Regions from separate parts of the Streptomyces gobiensis genome, predicted to be linked through region 3. Evidence: riboswitches for the same ligand, from Rfam matches in the RefSeq annotation. Region 3 holds a riboswitch; each other region holds the start of a gene.

Region 1 (4,773 bases), 1.6 Mb from region 3:
CACAGTGAGAGCGCGCATGGCAAGGGGAAGGTCGGGATCCCGGGGGAGCGCGGCGCGAACCTGATGACGCACCTGCTCAATATCGATCCGCCGGACCACACCCGGCTGCGGCGCCTGGTATCGAAGGCCTTTACTCCGCGCCGGGTGGCGGCCTTCGCGCCAAGGGTGCAGGAGCTTACGGATCAGCTCATCGACACCATCGTCGCCAAGCAACACGACCCCGTGCGGGGCGAGGCGGACCTCATCCATGAGTTCGCCTTTCCTCTCCCTATTTACGCTATCTGCGACATGCTCGGTGTGCCGCCGGAGGACCAGGACGACTTCCGCGAGTGGGCGGGGATGATGCTGCGTCATCCTGGGGCACAGTCCCCGGACGGCCGGCGTCATGGCGGTGGGCCCAGGGGCGGCGTGGGGCGGTCGGTGAAGAAGATGCGCGGCTATCTCGCCGAGCTCATCCACCGTAAACGCGAGGATCTGGGAGATGACCTCATCTCGGGACTGATCCGCGCCAGCGATCACGGTGAGCACTTGACGGAGAATGAGGCGGCGGCGATGGCGTTCATTCTCCTGTTCGCCGGTTTTGAGACGACCGTGAATCTCATCGGCAATGGAACATATGCCCTATTGTGTAACCCTGTACAGCGGGAGCGGCTGCAGACCGCGCTCGCTGGCGGCGATACGGCGCTGTTGGCGACCGGTATCGAGGAACTGCTGCGCTATGACGGGCCGGTGGAGCTCGCGACCTGGCGGTTCGCGACCGAGCCGATGACGCTCGGCGGTCAGCGGATCGCGGTCGGCGAACCAGTGCTGGTCGTGCTGGCCGCCGCGGACCGGGACCCGGAGAAGTTCACCGACCCGGACACGCTGGATCTGGGGCGCCGGGACACTCAGCACCTTGGCTACGGCCATGGCATTCACTACTGTCTCGGTGCGCCGTTGGCCCGGCTGGAGGGGCAGACGGCCCTGGCGACCCTGCTGCGCCGGTTGCCCGATCTTCGACTTGCGGTGGATCCAGGTGATTTGCGGTGGCGTGGCGGCCTCATCATGCGTGGACTCCGAACGCTGCCGGTGGAGTTCAGTACCGTGACCGTTGCGTGATCTCCACGACACTGACTTGTGATGACTGGTATTCGACGCTACGTTCGGCCGTCAGCCACAGAGTGCGGCTCTCACATGAGCTGTCACGCGAGCTGTCACATGAGCTGTTTACGAGAGGCGATCGCATGCGTTCCGGGACCGGCCGACACCGTCGACCTCGTCAGGCCCCTGCCATCTTCGTCACCGCAGGGGTGACCGGAGCGGGGTTCGCCATGCCGCTCCTTGGCGCATCCGGCGCCCAGGCCGCCGAAGCGGCGACCTGGGACCGGGTCGCCGAGTGCGAGAGCGGCGGGATCTGGAGCTCCAACGCCGAGAACGGCTACTACGGCGGTCTTCAGCTCACCCTGAGTACCTGGGAGAAGTACGGCGGCACCGTGTACGCGGACCGCCCCGATCTGGCCAGCCGTATGCAGCAGATCGCGGTCGCCGAGCAGATCCTCGCGGAGCAGGGCCCGGACGCCTGGCCGAGCTGTGCGGTAGGGAGCGGACTGGCCAAGGAAGTGGCCGACGGAGCGGTCGAGGTTCCGGAGGCCGTGCCCAGCGACGATCCGCTGTCGCCTGCCCCTACGCCCAGCCCCGACCGGCTGGAGACCGAGAGCCCTGCCGAGACCCCCGCCGAGACCCCCGCCGAGAGCTCCGCCGAGGACGGCGCCGTGGACGAGGGGCCGGGTGACGAGGGGGCCCAGCCGGGTGAGCCGGGACAGGACGGGGCCACCGCACCGGACCACCCGTCTCTGACGCCCGATCATCCCGCGCCCGGCAGTGCTGAGGGCACCGGCAAGCACCGTGGTGAGCCGGAGACGGAGCGGCCCTCGGAGAACACCGCCCGGGGGGCTGACCGCGTTGAGCGCGGTTCGGGTGATTATCGGGTCCAGTCCGGTGATTCGCTCTCGGAGATCGCCGAGCGAGAGGGCGTGCAGGGCGGCTGGCCCGCGCTCTACGCGGCCAATGAACCGGTCATCGGCGCCGACCCCGATCTCATCCTGCCGGGCCAGCGCCTCGATCTGGGGCAGCAAAAGGGTTAGTTGGGGCCAGACGGGCCAGATGTCCCATTGGCGAAAGTGTGACGCTACTCTCCCGATTGTTCCGGCGTGTCTTGGGAATCCGTATTGCCCAATACCCCTCCCGACCTGCGGTGATATTAGCTAATGACCGTCAACTCGCCCGAAATGATCGAAGTAGACGGTTATTGAATGATCTACGGCGCTGTGCTTACGGTCCTACCGGCTCGCTACTGCGGGCCCCGTCGACCGCCACGCCGAATCCTGCCGGTGGTCGAAGGGCCGTCGTTGTCGCGTCAGCGCCGTTGGCAGGAGCGGGGGAACCAGGTAAGTGCCGCTACGGCGGCTTGGGGTGAAGCCCGACGCGGTCGCGTCGGACCGGGCCACTCACAGCCCGAACCCGACAGCTCACCTCGCAGGCGTCGGTGAGGAAGAACGACATGCTGTTCACCGGCAAGGGCCACCACCGCCGTCCATCCAAGGTCGTGCGTGTCGCCACGCTGGCAGGCGTCACCGGGGCCGCTGTCGCTGCTCCGCTGATGGCTGCCACGGGTGCCCAGGCCGCCCCGGTCGACACCTGGGAGAAGGTCGCCCAGTGCGAGTCGGGCGGCAACTGGTCCATCAACACCGGCAACGGCTACTACGGCGGACTGCAGTTCTCGCAGTCGAGCTGGGCCGCCGCGGGCGGCACCAAGTACGCCCCGCGCGCCGACCTCGCCACCAAGGGTCAGCAAATCGCCACCGCTGAGAAGCTGCTCGCCATGCAGGGCCCGGGTGCCTGGGGCTGCGCCAGTGCGGGCAACCTCACCGCCGGCGGCCCCTCCGCCAATGTGAACCCCGGCGGCGGTTCGGCCAGCGGCTCGCAGAATCAGCAAGAGACACCGCCGGAGCGGCAGCAAACGCAGCCTCAGAACCCGCCGCAGCGGCCGCAGACCGGCTCCGGAAACTACACCGTGCAGAGCGGTGACACGCTCTCCTCGATCGCCGCCGAGCACGGCACCACCTGGCGGCGGATCTACGAAGCCAACAAGGCCACCGTTGGCCGCAACCCCCACCTGATCTTCCCCGGCCAGAAGCTCAGCGTCTGACAGTGCTCATCAGCGCTGCTCAGCGTCTGACGGGTCTGACGGGCCGACAGGTGAGAGCCCCGGCGCCCTCTGCGCCGGGGCTCCGGCGGCGTCTTTGGGCGGGGCTCCGGCCTTGTCCCACTATTGCGCTATTGCGCGATACCACCGTTCCGCTCGTTTCTTTATCAGCGGAACAAATCTTTATCGCCGTTCTGAGCTGCGGCTTCACACTCCCGACCCGTCCACGACACGGGCAGGAGCCCGCGTGTGGCCCAGCGGACCGTTAGAGTCTCGGAGCAGGAACCCAGATACACAGAAGGAGACCCTCGTGCCGTCCATCGACGTCGTCGTAGCCCGCGAGATCCTCGACTCGCGAGGCAACCCCACGGTGGAGGTCGAGGTCGGCCTCGACGACAGCAGCACCGGCCGTGCCGCTGTCCCGTCCGGTGCCTCCACCGGCGCCTTCGAGGCCCTCGAGCTCCGCGATGGTGACAAGGCCCGCTACGGCGGCAAGGGTGTCGAGAAGGCGGTCCTCGCCGTCATCGAGCAGATCGGTCCGGAGCTGGTCGGTTACGACGCCACCGAGCAGCGGCTGATCGACCAGGCGATGTTCGACCTGGACGCCACCGCCGACAAGTCCTCGCTTGGCGCCAACGCCATCCTCGGTGTCTCGCTGGCCGTTGCGCACGCCGCCTCCGAGGCCTCCGACCTGCCGCTCTTCCGCTACCTTGGCGGGCCGAACGCGCACCAGCTGCCGGTCCCGATGATGAACATCCTCAACGGCGGCTCGCACGCCGACTCCAATGTGGACATCCAGGAGTTCATGATCGCCCCAATTGGCGCGGAGTCCTTCTCCGAGGCGCTGCGCTGGGGCACCGAGACCTACCACGCGCTCAAGGCCGTGCTGAAGGAGCGGGGCCTGGCCACCGGCCTGGGCGACGAGGGCGGCTTCGCCCCGAACCTGGGCTCCAACCGCGAGGCCCTGGACCTCATCCTTGAGGCCATCAAGAAGGCCGGTTACGCCCCGGGGCAGGACATCGCGCTCGCGCTGGACGTCGCCGCTTCCGAGTTCTACAAGGACGGCGTCTACGAATTCGAGGGCAAGTCCCGCACCGCCGGGGAGATGACCGCGTACTACGGCGAGCTCGTCGACGCCTATCCGCTGGTCTCGATCGAGGACCCGCTGTACGAGGACGACTGGGACGGCTGGAAGACCATCACCGCGCAGCTCGGTGACAAGGTCCAGCTCGTCGGCGACGACCTCTTCGTCACCAACCCGGAGCGGCTGCAGCGCGGCATTGACGAGAAGTCCGCCAACGCTCTGCTGGTCAAGGTCAACCAGATCGGCTCGCTGACCGAGACCCTGGACGCCGTTGAGCTGGCCCAGCGCAATGGCTTCAAGTGCATGATGTCCCACCGCTCCGGTGAGACCGAGGACGTCACCATCGCCGACCTCGCCGTCGCCACCAACTGCGGCCAGATCAAGACCGGCGCCCCGGCCCGCTCCGAGCGTGTCGCCAAGTACAACCAGCTGCTGCGCATCGAGGAGATCCTGGACGACGCGGCGGTCTACGCCGGTCGTAGCGCTTTCCCGCGTTTCAAGGGCT
Region 2 (4,773 bases), 1.1 Mb from region 3:
CGTTGACCGCGCTGGGCGGGGGTGAGTCCTCCCGGCTCTACAACCGGCTGGTCCGCCGGGACCAGCTCGCCGTCACCGCGGGCTTCGGTCTGCTGCGGCTGGCGGGCGCGCCCTCGCTGGGGTGGCTGGATGTGAAGACCTCCGGCGACGCGGAGATCGCGGACATCGAGGCCGCCGTCGACGAGGAGCTGGCCCGCTTCGCCACTGAGGGCCCCAGCCCCGAGGAGATGGAGCGTGCCCAGGCCCAGCTGGAGCGTGAGTGGCTGGACCGGCTGGCGACGGTCAGCGGCCGCGCCGATGAACTGTGCCGGTTCGCCGTGCTGTTCGGTGATCCGCAGCTCGCGTTGAGCGCGGTGCAGCGGGTGCTGGAGGTCACCCCGGAGGAGGTACGGGCCGTGGCCGCCGCCCGGCTCCGCCCCGACAACCGTGCGGTGCTGGTCTACGAACCGACCGAGCCCGACGTCGTTTACGCCGCCGACCACACAGCCGACAACCTCGAAGGGGCCGAGCAGTGAGTAACCCCACCCCCACCACCCCCACGATGGAGCTCCATCCGCAGCCGGTCGGCGGACAGCCCAAGCCCTGGAAATTCCCCGCGCCCGACCGCGGCACCCTGCCCAACGGTCTGACGGTGCTGCGCTGTCACCGTCCAGGCCAGCAGGTCGTCGCGGTCGAGGTCAACCTGATCGCCCCCCTGGACGCCGAGCCCGAGGGTCTCGACGGCGTCGCCACCATCATGGCGCGGGCGCTGTCCGAGGGCACCGACAAGCACAGCGCCGAGGAGTTCGCCGCGGAGCTGGAGCGCTGCGGCGCCACCCTGGACGCACACGCCGACCACCCCGGGGTCCGGGTGTCCCTGGAGGTCCCGGCCTCCCGGCTGGCCAAGGCGCTCGGGCTGCTCGCCGACGCGCTGCGCGCCCCGGCCTTCCCGGACAGCGAGGTCGACCGGCTGGTGCGCAACCGGCTGGATGAGATCCCGCATGAGCTGGCCAACCCGGCCCGCCGCGCCTCCATGGCGCTGTCCAAGGAGCTGTTCCCGGCCGAATCCCGGATGTCCCGCCCCCGGCAGGGCACCGAGAAGACCGTCGAGCGCATTGACGCCGGTGCCGTACGGGCCTTCTACGAGGCGCATGTACGGCCCGCCACGGCCACCGTGGTCATCGTGGGTGACTTCACCGGCGTCGACCTGGACACGGCGCTCGCCGACACCCTCGGTGCCTGGACCGGCGCCGCCGCCGAGCCGCGCCCCATGCCGCCGATCACCGCCGATGACACCGGCCGGGTGGTCATCGTGGACCGGCCGGGAGCGGTGCAGACCCAGCTGCTCATCGGCCGGATCGGCGCTGACCGGCATGACCGGGTGTGGCCCGCCCAGGTGCTCGGCACGTACTGTCTGGGCGGCACCCTCACCTCCCGCCTCGACCGGGTGCTGCGCGAGGAGAAGGGGTACACCTACGGGGTGCGCGCCTTCGGGCAGGTGCTGCGCTCCGCGCCCTCTTCTGCCCCGGGCGGGGCTGTCGGCGCGGCGATGCTCGCCATCAGCGGCTCGGTGGCCACCGATGTCACCGGCCCCGCGCTGGCCGACCTCTGGCAGGTGCTGCGCACCCTCGCCGCTGAGGGCCTGACCGATGAGGAGCGCGATGTCGCCGTGCAGAACCTGGTGGGGGTCGCCCCGCTGAGGTACGAGACGGCAGCGGCCGTCGCCGGGACGCTCGCGGACCAGGTGGAACAGTTCCTTCCGGATGACTTCCAGGCGCAGCTGTACGCCCGGCTCGCGGAGACCGGCACGGTCGAGGCCACCGCGGCGGCCGTCAACGCCTTCCCGGTGGACCGGCTGGTCACCGTTCTGGTCGGCGACGCCGAGCAGATCGCCGGGCCGGTGGGTGAGCTGGGGATCGGTCAAGTGACCGTCGTCACAGGCCAGTAATCGCCGACCGGGCGGCCAGTGCCGCCCGGCGCGGACCCAAAAGCCCTCGGATGTCAGGACTGATATCCGAGGGCTTCTCTTATGTCCGGCCTTATGTCCGATTTGGCAGGTGATATGAGGGGTGACGGTGTGGGATGTCTGACAAAGAGGCTAGATCCTCTTGGTACTTCGCAGATGTCCGGTTTAGCTTCGGTGTCGCTGTTCGTTAGAAGTGACCGCATCCGCGGCCGACGTCCAGTGAACGCCGAGTCCCCGTGAGGGAGCCGGGGACCCACCAGTAGTCCTTGGGGTGAATCGAGCCGTGTGCTCGTAGGAGACCTTCCTGCTCCGAACCCGTCAGCTAACCCGGTAGGCGTGAAGGAAGGAAAGGAGCACGCCTGCCATGGCGTTCACCCATGCCACCGGGGCGGATCACCGACCGGGACGCGCCGTCCGCACCGGCGCCAAGATCTTCAGCGTTGCCGCCCTGACCGCCGGTCTGATCGGTTCTCTCGCAGCTCCCGCCTCCGCCGCGGGCGGCACCAAGGCCAAGCAGGTGAGCGGATTCAGCCAGGCCCTGATGATCGGCGACTCGATCGCCGAACAGATCAGCGCCCAGGCCAAGGCTCAGCAGAGCGCCGCCGACGCCAAGGCTGCGGCGGCCAAGAAGGCCAAGAAGGCCAAGAAGGAAGCCGCCGAGGCCAAGAAGAAGGCGGCGGCCAAGAAGAAGGCCGCTGAGCAGGCCAAGAAGGAGCGGGCGGCGCAGCAGGCCAAGGCCTCCCGGGCCGCCAAGCGTGCCAACCCCAACGCCTTCGTTTCACCCGTCAAGGGCTCCAAGGTCACCACCCCGTACCGGGCGGGCGGTGCCCTGTGGTCCTCCGGCAAGCACAGCGGCATCGACTTCGCCGCCGCTGCGGGCACCCCCGTCCGCTCCGTCGGCGGCGGCACCGTGGCCGTAGCGGGCTGGGGCGGCGCGTACGGTAACAACATCGTCATCCGTCACAGCGACGGCACCCACACCCAGTACGGCCACCTGTCCTCCATGGGTGTCAGGGTCGGACAGCAGGTGAAGTCCGGCCAGCAGATAGGCCGCGTCGGCTCGACCGGCAACTCCACCGGCCCCCACCTGCACTTCGAGGCCCGGATGACCCCGAACTACGGCTCGGACGTCAACCCGGTCTCCTACCTGCGGTCCAAGGGCGTCAGCGTCTGACGGCCACCGTGCGCCGCTGTGACGCATCGCACAGAGCGACGAAGACCCCTGCTTTCAGCCGGGGTCTTCGTCGTTTCACGCCCATCCCGCCGCTCTTTTTCCGCCTGATTCGGGCCGGGCGTCGGAAATAACTGGCGGTTGGAATACAGTTCGGGTCTGCGACATCTCGAAAACGTGGGGATTACGCCGGAGGTCCGACCATGCGCATTTCCGCGCACACGGTATGCACAGCGGTTCGCGATGACATCGTCTCTGGCGCCTTTCCGCCCGGCGCCCGGCTCACCGAGGAGCTGCTGGCCCAGCGCTACGGCGTCTCCCGGGTGCCGGTGCGCGAGGCCCTGCGCACCCTGGAGTCCGAGGGCTTTGTGACCACCAGGCGGCATGCCGGCGCCTGTGTCGCCGAGCCGACCGAGCAGGAGGCCGCCGACCTGCTGGACATCCGCGCCCTGCTGGAGCCGCTGGGCACCGCACGGGCCGCCCAGCGTCGCACCGAGGCGCATCTGAAGGTGCTGCGGGGGCTGGTACGGCTGGGGCAGCAGCGGGCCGAGCGGGGGCAGTTGTCGGACCTGCGGTCGCTGGGGGACTGGTTCCACGAGACGCTGGCCCAGGCCTCCGGCAGTGCCAGCCTGGCCGCGCTGCTCACCCAGCTGCGCCGGAAGATCGCGTGGATGTACGCGGTCGAGCCGCCGGTACAGGCCACCACGGTCTGGCGGGAGTATGGCGCGATTGTTGACGCGGTCGCCCGCGGGGATGCCGAGCGGGCCCGCTCGCTTGCGGCCGCGCATGTGGAGCGTTCCATCGCGGCCCGTCGGCAGCAGCGGCCGGTCGTGGTGAGGAGTTTGAAACCTACTGTAAACACCGCGCGCGGCCGCGTTTAACAAAGTCTGTATACAAATGGAGCTGGAATTCCCGGGGGTAATTACTGCTGCCCGGAAATTCCCGTAGAACATGTAAAAGCGGTGGAGCGGGGTGCTCCACCGCCTTTTTGGGCCCGGCTTCTCAGACGGTCTCGGGAAGCTCCTCAAGGCCCTCCTCGACCAGCTTGGCCAGTCGGTCCAGCGCCACCTCGGCGTCGTCTGCGTCGGAGGTGAGCACGATCTCCTCGCCACCCTCGGCGCCCAGGCCCAGAACGGCGAGCATCGACGCGGCGTTGACCGGGGTGCCGTCAGCCTTGGCGATGGTGACGGGGACGCCCGCGGCGGTCGCGGCGCGGACGAAGATCGAGGCGGGACGGGCGTGCAGGCCCTCGGCCCAGCCGACGTTGACGCGGCGCTCAGCCATGGTGTTGCCCTTCAAGTCGGAACGGTTGTCTAGACCAGTTTCGCATGGCAGGGAGAGTGCTCCCGTCCCGGCACGGTGCCCCCTCAGACTGCCCCTTCGCACGGATGTCCGCGAGCCGGTGCAACTGGCCTTACGCTGGCCCCATGCAGACGCCCACGGAGCGCGCCTACCCCACTCACTGGGAAGCCGATGTGGTGCTGCGCGACGGTGGTACGGCCCTGATCCGGCCGATCACCCCCGAGGACGCGGGTCGCCTGGTCAGCTTCTATGAGCAGGTCTCGGACGAGTCCAAGTACTACCGCTTCTTCGCCCCCTACCCCCGGCTCTCCGACCGCGACGTCCGGCACTTCACCCAGCACGACTACGTCGACCG
Region 3 (4,773 bases):
CGGCATTCATCTCGGCGGTCCTGCGGGACGCCTGGTCGCGGAGTGCCTCGAGCCGCCGCTCGGCCTTCTCGGCCCGCTCGGTGGCGCCGTTGTACCGCTCAGTCGCCTCCTCGGCCTCATGGTGCAGTTTGTCGACCTCCGTCTTGACCTGGGACAGTGTCGGCGACGGGTCGGCGTGTGCCCCGCCGCCGTAGACAGTGGCGGTCGCGGTGGCGGCGCCTGCGAAGACAAACGTCGCCCAAGTCGTGGAGCGGGACTTGGCTCTGGGGGGCTTTGGCTTTCGGTGCGCTGCCATGCACCGGGAGGCTAGAGCTGGACACCGCCAGCCGGGGGGCCGTTGACCGGCACTGGTCACTTTCGATCGTACGGAGCGTGGAAGGTCCCTCACCCGGAGAGACAGCACGCCGCGTTCCGTATATCCGTGACCGAAGTGCTGAATGAGGCATACCTGACCACAGGGGTGTGCTAGAGCCCCGGATACGCTCCGGCCCTATGGACGTACTCATCAACATCTTCGTCGCCCTGCACATCATCGGTATCGCCGCGCTGCTGGGCGGATTCTTCGCACAGATGAAGGTGATGGGCACGGGTCAGGCCCGGATAACTCCGGGAATGCTGCACGGTGCCTTCACCATGCTCGCCACCGGCCTGATCCTGGTCGGCCTGAACCAGGCCGCCGGCCATGAGGTGAACAACCTCAAAATCGCGATCAAGCTCGCGCTGCTGGTGGTGATCCTCGGGCTCGTCTATGTCAAACGCGACGAGGAGAAGGTGCCGGCGGCCGTCATGGGCAGCGTCGGCCTGCTGACGACCGCGAACATCTTCATCGCCACGGTCTGGACCTGAGCGGTTCGCCGGACGGGCCCCACGCGACCCGTCCGGCGATTGACTGTCCTAAGCGGGCCGCACCGCGCTGTGGAAGGGCATGTAGTCGATCGACTCGTACTTCACATCGTCGCCCGGCTTGGACGCGTGGATCATCTGCCCGCCGCCGACATAGATGCCGACATGGCTGATGTCGTCGTAGAAGAAGATCAAGTCGCCTGGTTTCATCTCGGACTTGGCCACCTTGGTGCCAACGTTCACCTGGTCATAGGTGACCCGCGGCAGCTCGACACCGGCGGCCCGCCAGGCGGCCTGGGTGAAGCCGGAGCAGTCGTAGGAGTTGGGGCCGGTGGCGCCCCAGACATACGGCTTGCCCAGCTCCCCCTTGGCGAAGCTGATGACCTTCTCGGCCTTGGCCGCGTATGAGTCGGTGGGCTGCTGATCACTCGGCGGGGCCGACGGCTCCTCGGTCTCCTTCGCCGCCTCCTCGCGCCGCTTCCGCTCAGCCTCCGCCTTCGCCTCAGCTTCAGCCTTCGCCTCGGCCTTGCGCTGCCGCTCCGCCTCGGCCGCCTTGCGTTGGGCCTCCTCCTGCTTCTTCTTCTCGATCGCCGCCAGCCGTGCCTTCTCCTCGGCGGTCAGCTCGGACAGCAACTGCCGCGCCTGAGTGAGCTTCGCCTGTACGGCCCGCTTGTCCTTGGCGAGCGTCTGCTGTGCCTCGGTGAGCTCAGCCAGGCTCGCGGCCGCTTCGGCCCGCTTCTCCCCAGCGGCGCGGTGCTGTTTCTGGTACTCGCCAACGGCCGCCTTCTGCCTGGCCGACAGCCGGTCCATCACATGCGTCTGGCGGAAGAAGCCCTGTGGATCGCTGGAGAGCAGCAGGGTCGCGGTCTCGGATATCCCGCCGGTGCGGTACTGCGCGGCGGCATAGCTGCCGAGTGTGCGGCGGGCGTCATTGAGCTGGTCGGTGCGCTTGGCGACATCGTCCAGCATCCGGTCGACCCGCTTGCGCTGTGTGTCGGTTTTCTCCTTGGCCGCGTTGTACTTCTGGGTGGCGGCACCCGCCTGCCGATACAGCTCGTCGACCTTCTTCTGGGTCTCCTCAAGCGTGGGCTTCCCATCCTCGGGCGCGGCGTTCGCGCTCTGCGAGAGCAGGGTGACGGATGCCAGGGCCGCCGCGGTGGCACCGACGGCACTACGGCGGGCGGTGGCGGACTGCAGCGTTCCGGTGCGCGGCTTGCGATGCGACGCCAAGACCGGCGACTCCTTCCGTGGACCGCCTACCGGGTTAGCTGTCGGGTTCGGGCGGGAAGGCTGCCCTACGGGTCGTATGCCGCCGTATGCGGTGCGTATGGCCCGATTCACCCCGGTGGTACGTAAGTTGGGTCCCCGGCTCCGGCGCAGGCCGGACTCGGCGGAGGCTGCCCGTGCCGGCACTTTCGCCGACGGGGGGCGGGCCGCCTTGACCGAGCACCGTAGTAAGTCTGTGGGGCTCTTGGGAAGGCCGATGTTCGATACGCCCGAAATCATTCCACTCCCCGACCTACCGCTGGGACTAAGCCCCGCTACTCCCAGCGGGAAGTAGCGGGGCCCAGAACGCATAAGCGGGTCAGGCCGCCTGTACGCGTACCGTCTTCCCCGGTGACGGCACCCCGGAGCTGTCCACTACCACCAGCAAATAGTCGCCCGGCGGCGCGGCCGCTGGATTGGCCGGTGGTGTCGCGACAATGCTCCAGCGGGCCTCAATCCGCTCACGCTTCGCCACCGCCAGCCATACATAGCGCTGGTCCATGTTGCTGCCGTGGGTGGTAGAGCCCAGGCGGATCAGCGCGACCCGGGCATTCTCGTCCAGACCGAGCCCCTCGGTGATGAAGGTGAACTTCTTGCCGTAGTGGAGAGTTGGCGTCGCGGGTCCCGGGATGTCGGGGGTGCAGGGCCGAGGTCCGCGCCAGAGATAAGGCGGGTAGTACCGTTCGGCGTCCGTGTGTACGGACATCCAGTCATGGCCCTTGAAGGTGTCGTAGCCACCGGTGCTGCCCGCCTTCAGGACGGTGCCATCAGGCTGAAGCAGAGCTGTCGCGTGGTAACGCCGGTCGGTAGCGGCGGTCGCGGCGGCGGTGAATGTCTCCCCGTCGGGGTCGAAGAGTTCGGCCTGGAGGACCGGGTCGTGGTTCTGGTTGCCCCAGCCGATCCCCGCACCGCCGCTGACCAGGACCTTCCCATCAGCGAGCAAGGTGGCGTCGGGCAGCACCCGGGCCTGGTGCATCGACTGCGCCTTCTGCCAGCCTGGCTGCGCTGTCAGGCTCTTGGCCGTGTCGACGTAAAGGATCTCCGCTGTGGCGGTGGAGGGCTGCCGGTCCGAGAAGTCGCGGTGGTCCTCGTGCTCTTCATGCTGGCCGCCCACGGCGAGGACCCGCATAAGGGAATTGCCCGGTTCGAGGGGGAGCAGGACCATCGAGCCGTACGTTGGGTAACTGCGTGAGCCGTGGGTGTGCATCGGATACAACCTGGGTGCCAGAAGCAGCGGCTGCTCCTCGCTGGGGTCATAGGTATACAGCCAGGCCCGGTTGGTTTCCGCGAGGGCGATGACCGTGCCGCTGGTGTCCGCTGTCGGCAGCACGAACACCGCCGGGTAAGTGGCCAGCCTGTCGACTTCCCGGGGCAGCATCTTGGTGTCGATTAGCCGCTCACCCCTCTTCACCACCTCCTCCTTTCCCGGATGGAAGATGTCGTAATTGTTATTGATGCTGTTCCAGTAGCCGGTCGGGGAATCATCCTGCTTCTTGTCGAGCACCGGGATGTCCCGACTCCCGCCGGTGATGAGCATCATGCCGTCCGGCAGCGCGGTCACCCCGGGATACCACCGGGCCGGTGCGGCGGTATCTTCTTTGAGCTGCCGCCAGCCCGACGAAGCGTTGGGGTCGTAAATGTGCATGTGCTTCGCTACATGCTGGTCCGGCTTTCCCCCAACCTTGTTGGAGATATGACCGCCTACGACGAGCAGCTTTCCATTCGGAAGATGGGCGCTTCCAGCACAGAAGATCTGCATTTTGTGGGGCTGCATCGGACGGTCATGCGTCCGAAGATGCGCGATGTCGAGCACCCGCGATTCGAGTTCCTCCAGGTTGTAGATGTCCCACACCCACTGCCCCGGTCGCGTCGGGTGCTTCATCGGAGTCCCGTCCGGATTGCGCTTCCGTGGCGGCGACCACATCACCACCTCCATGCCGTTGTCCTTGCGCATGAGGGCGGCATGGACGGCGACGATTTCGAGGTCGAGAGCGGACCCGTTGCGGCCGGCCGGACGCCATTGGCCCGCCACGGGCTCGATCCAGACATCCATCGTGGTGATCCCATGAGGCGTTGTCACTGTGAGCCGGTCCCCCGGCGTCAGCGGCGGACCGACCTGGCGGGGAACGACCCACACGGCGCCGGGCTCATCCTTGGCGACGCGGAGAGAGACCTTCCCCTGCTGGGCGGAGTCACGGGGGTCGGTGATGATTCCGGTGCGGCCGGTGGTGCTGGAAACGCTGATGTCGATCGTCTCGTCCCGCGACGTGCCGAGAGGAATCCGCACGGCCCGCGGCTTGCGGGTGGGATCGAGAGAGAGGTGCAGCCGGTGGCTTTTCGCGAGCACCTCCGCCTTCGAGATATCGAAATACTCGGGTGCCCGTGTCGAGCTGATGGGCGCATTGCCAAGAAGTGCGGCGCTCGCAGCGGTCATCGCCGCCGTTGTCAGTACGGTACGACGTGCGAGGGGTTTGCTTCGGGTACCCGCGTCCGGTGAACCGGCGGGCTGCCGTGCCTCGGCCATGTCAGTCATCAGCGTCTCCATGTGGTGATGGAAGGTGCGTATTTCTGCCATGCTTCGGCGCGGTAAGGCGAGAAAAAGTCCTCTCCGGTCGTATTTACGGACTGCGTCGAAGTTGGGTGGTCGCACACACCTCGAGAGAG

What was found. A riboswitch is a leader RNA that binds a small molecule or an ion and turns the genes downstream of it on or off. The one in region 3 is predicted to bind cyclic di-AMP.
Region 1: it holds a riboswitch for cyclic di-AMP, as region 3 does, so the genes downstream of both, test1122_RS08840 (LysM peptidoglycan-binding domain-containing protein) here and test1122_RS16675 (C40 family peptidase) in region 3, are expected to answer to the same signal.
Region 2: it holds a riboswitch for cyclic di-AMP, as region 3 does, so the genes downstream of both, test1122_RS21515 (M23 family metallopeptidase) here and test1122_RS16675 (C40 family peptidase) in region 3, are expected to answer to the same signal.

The regions. Positions count from the first base shown of each region.
Region 1 is NZ_CP086120.1:1,925,944-1,930,716, reverse strand. Features, by position in the region: gene test1122_RS08855 (cytochrome P450 family protein) at 1-1,098, shown strand, start outside; gene test1122_RS26565 (transglycosylase family protein) at 1,311-2,123, shown strand; cyclic di-AMP (ydaO/yuaA leader) riboswitch at 2,390-2,536, shown strand; gene test1122_RS08840 (LysM peptidoglycan-binding domain-containing protein) at 2,540-3,187, shown strand; gene eno (phosphopyruvate hydratase) at 3,495-4,773, shown strand, end outside.
Region 2 is NZ_CP086120.1:4,627,828-4,632,600, forward strand. Features, by position in the region: gene test1122_RS21505 (M16 family metallopeptidase) at 1-515, shown strand, start outside; gene test1122_RS21510 (M16 family metallopeptidase) at 542-1,927, shown strand; cyclic di-AMP (ydaO/yuaA leader) riboswitch at 2,160-2,297, shown strand; gene test1122_RS21515 (M23 family metallopeptidase) at 2,310-3,119, shown strand; gene test1122_RS21520 (GntR family transcriptional regulator) at 3,320-3,997, shown strand; gene test1122_RS21525 (HPr family phosphocarrier protein) at 4,119-4,400, opposite strand; gene test1122_RS21530 (bifunctional acetate--CoA ligase family protein/GNAT family N-acetyltransferase) at 4,544-4,773, shown strand, end outside.
Region 3 is NZ_CP086120.1:3,549,814-3,554,586, forward strand. Features, by position in the region: gene test1122_RS16665 (C40 family peptidase) at 1-295, opposite strand, end outside; gene test1122_RS16670 (hypothetical protein) at 493-846, shown strand; gene test1122_RS16675 (C40 family peptidase) at 895-2,073, opposite strand; cyclic di-AMP (ydaO/yuaA leader) riboswitch at 2,082-2,246, opposite strand; gene test1122_RS16680 (galactose oxidase-like domain-containing protein) at 2,429-4,684, opposite strand.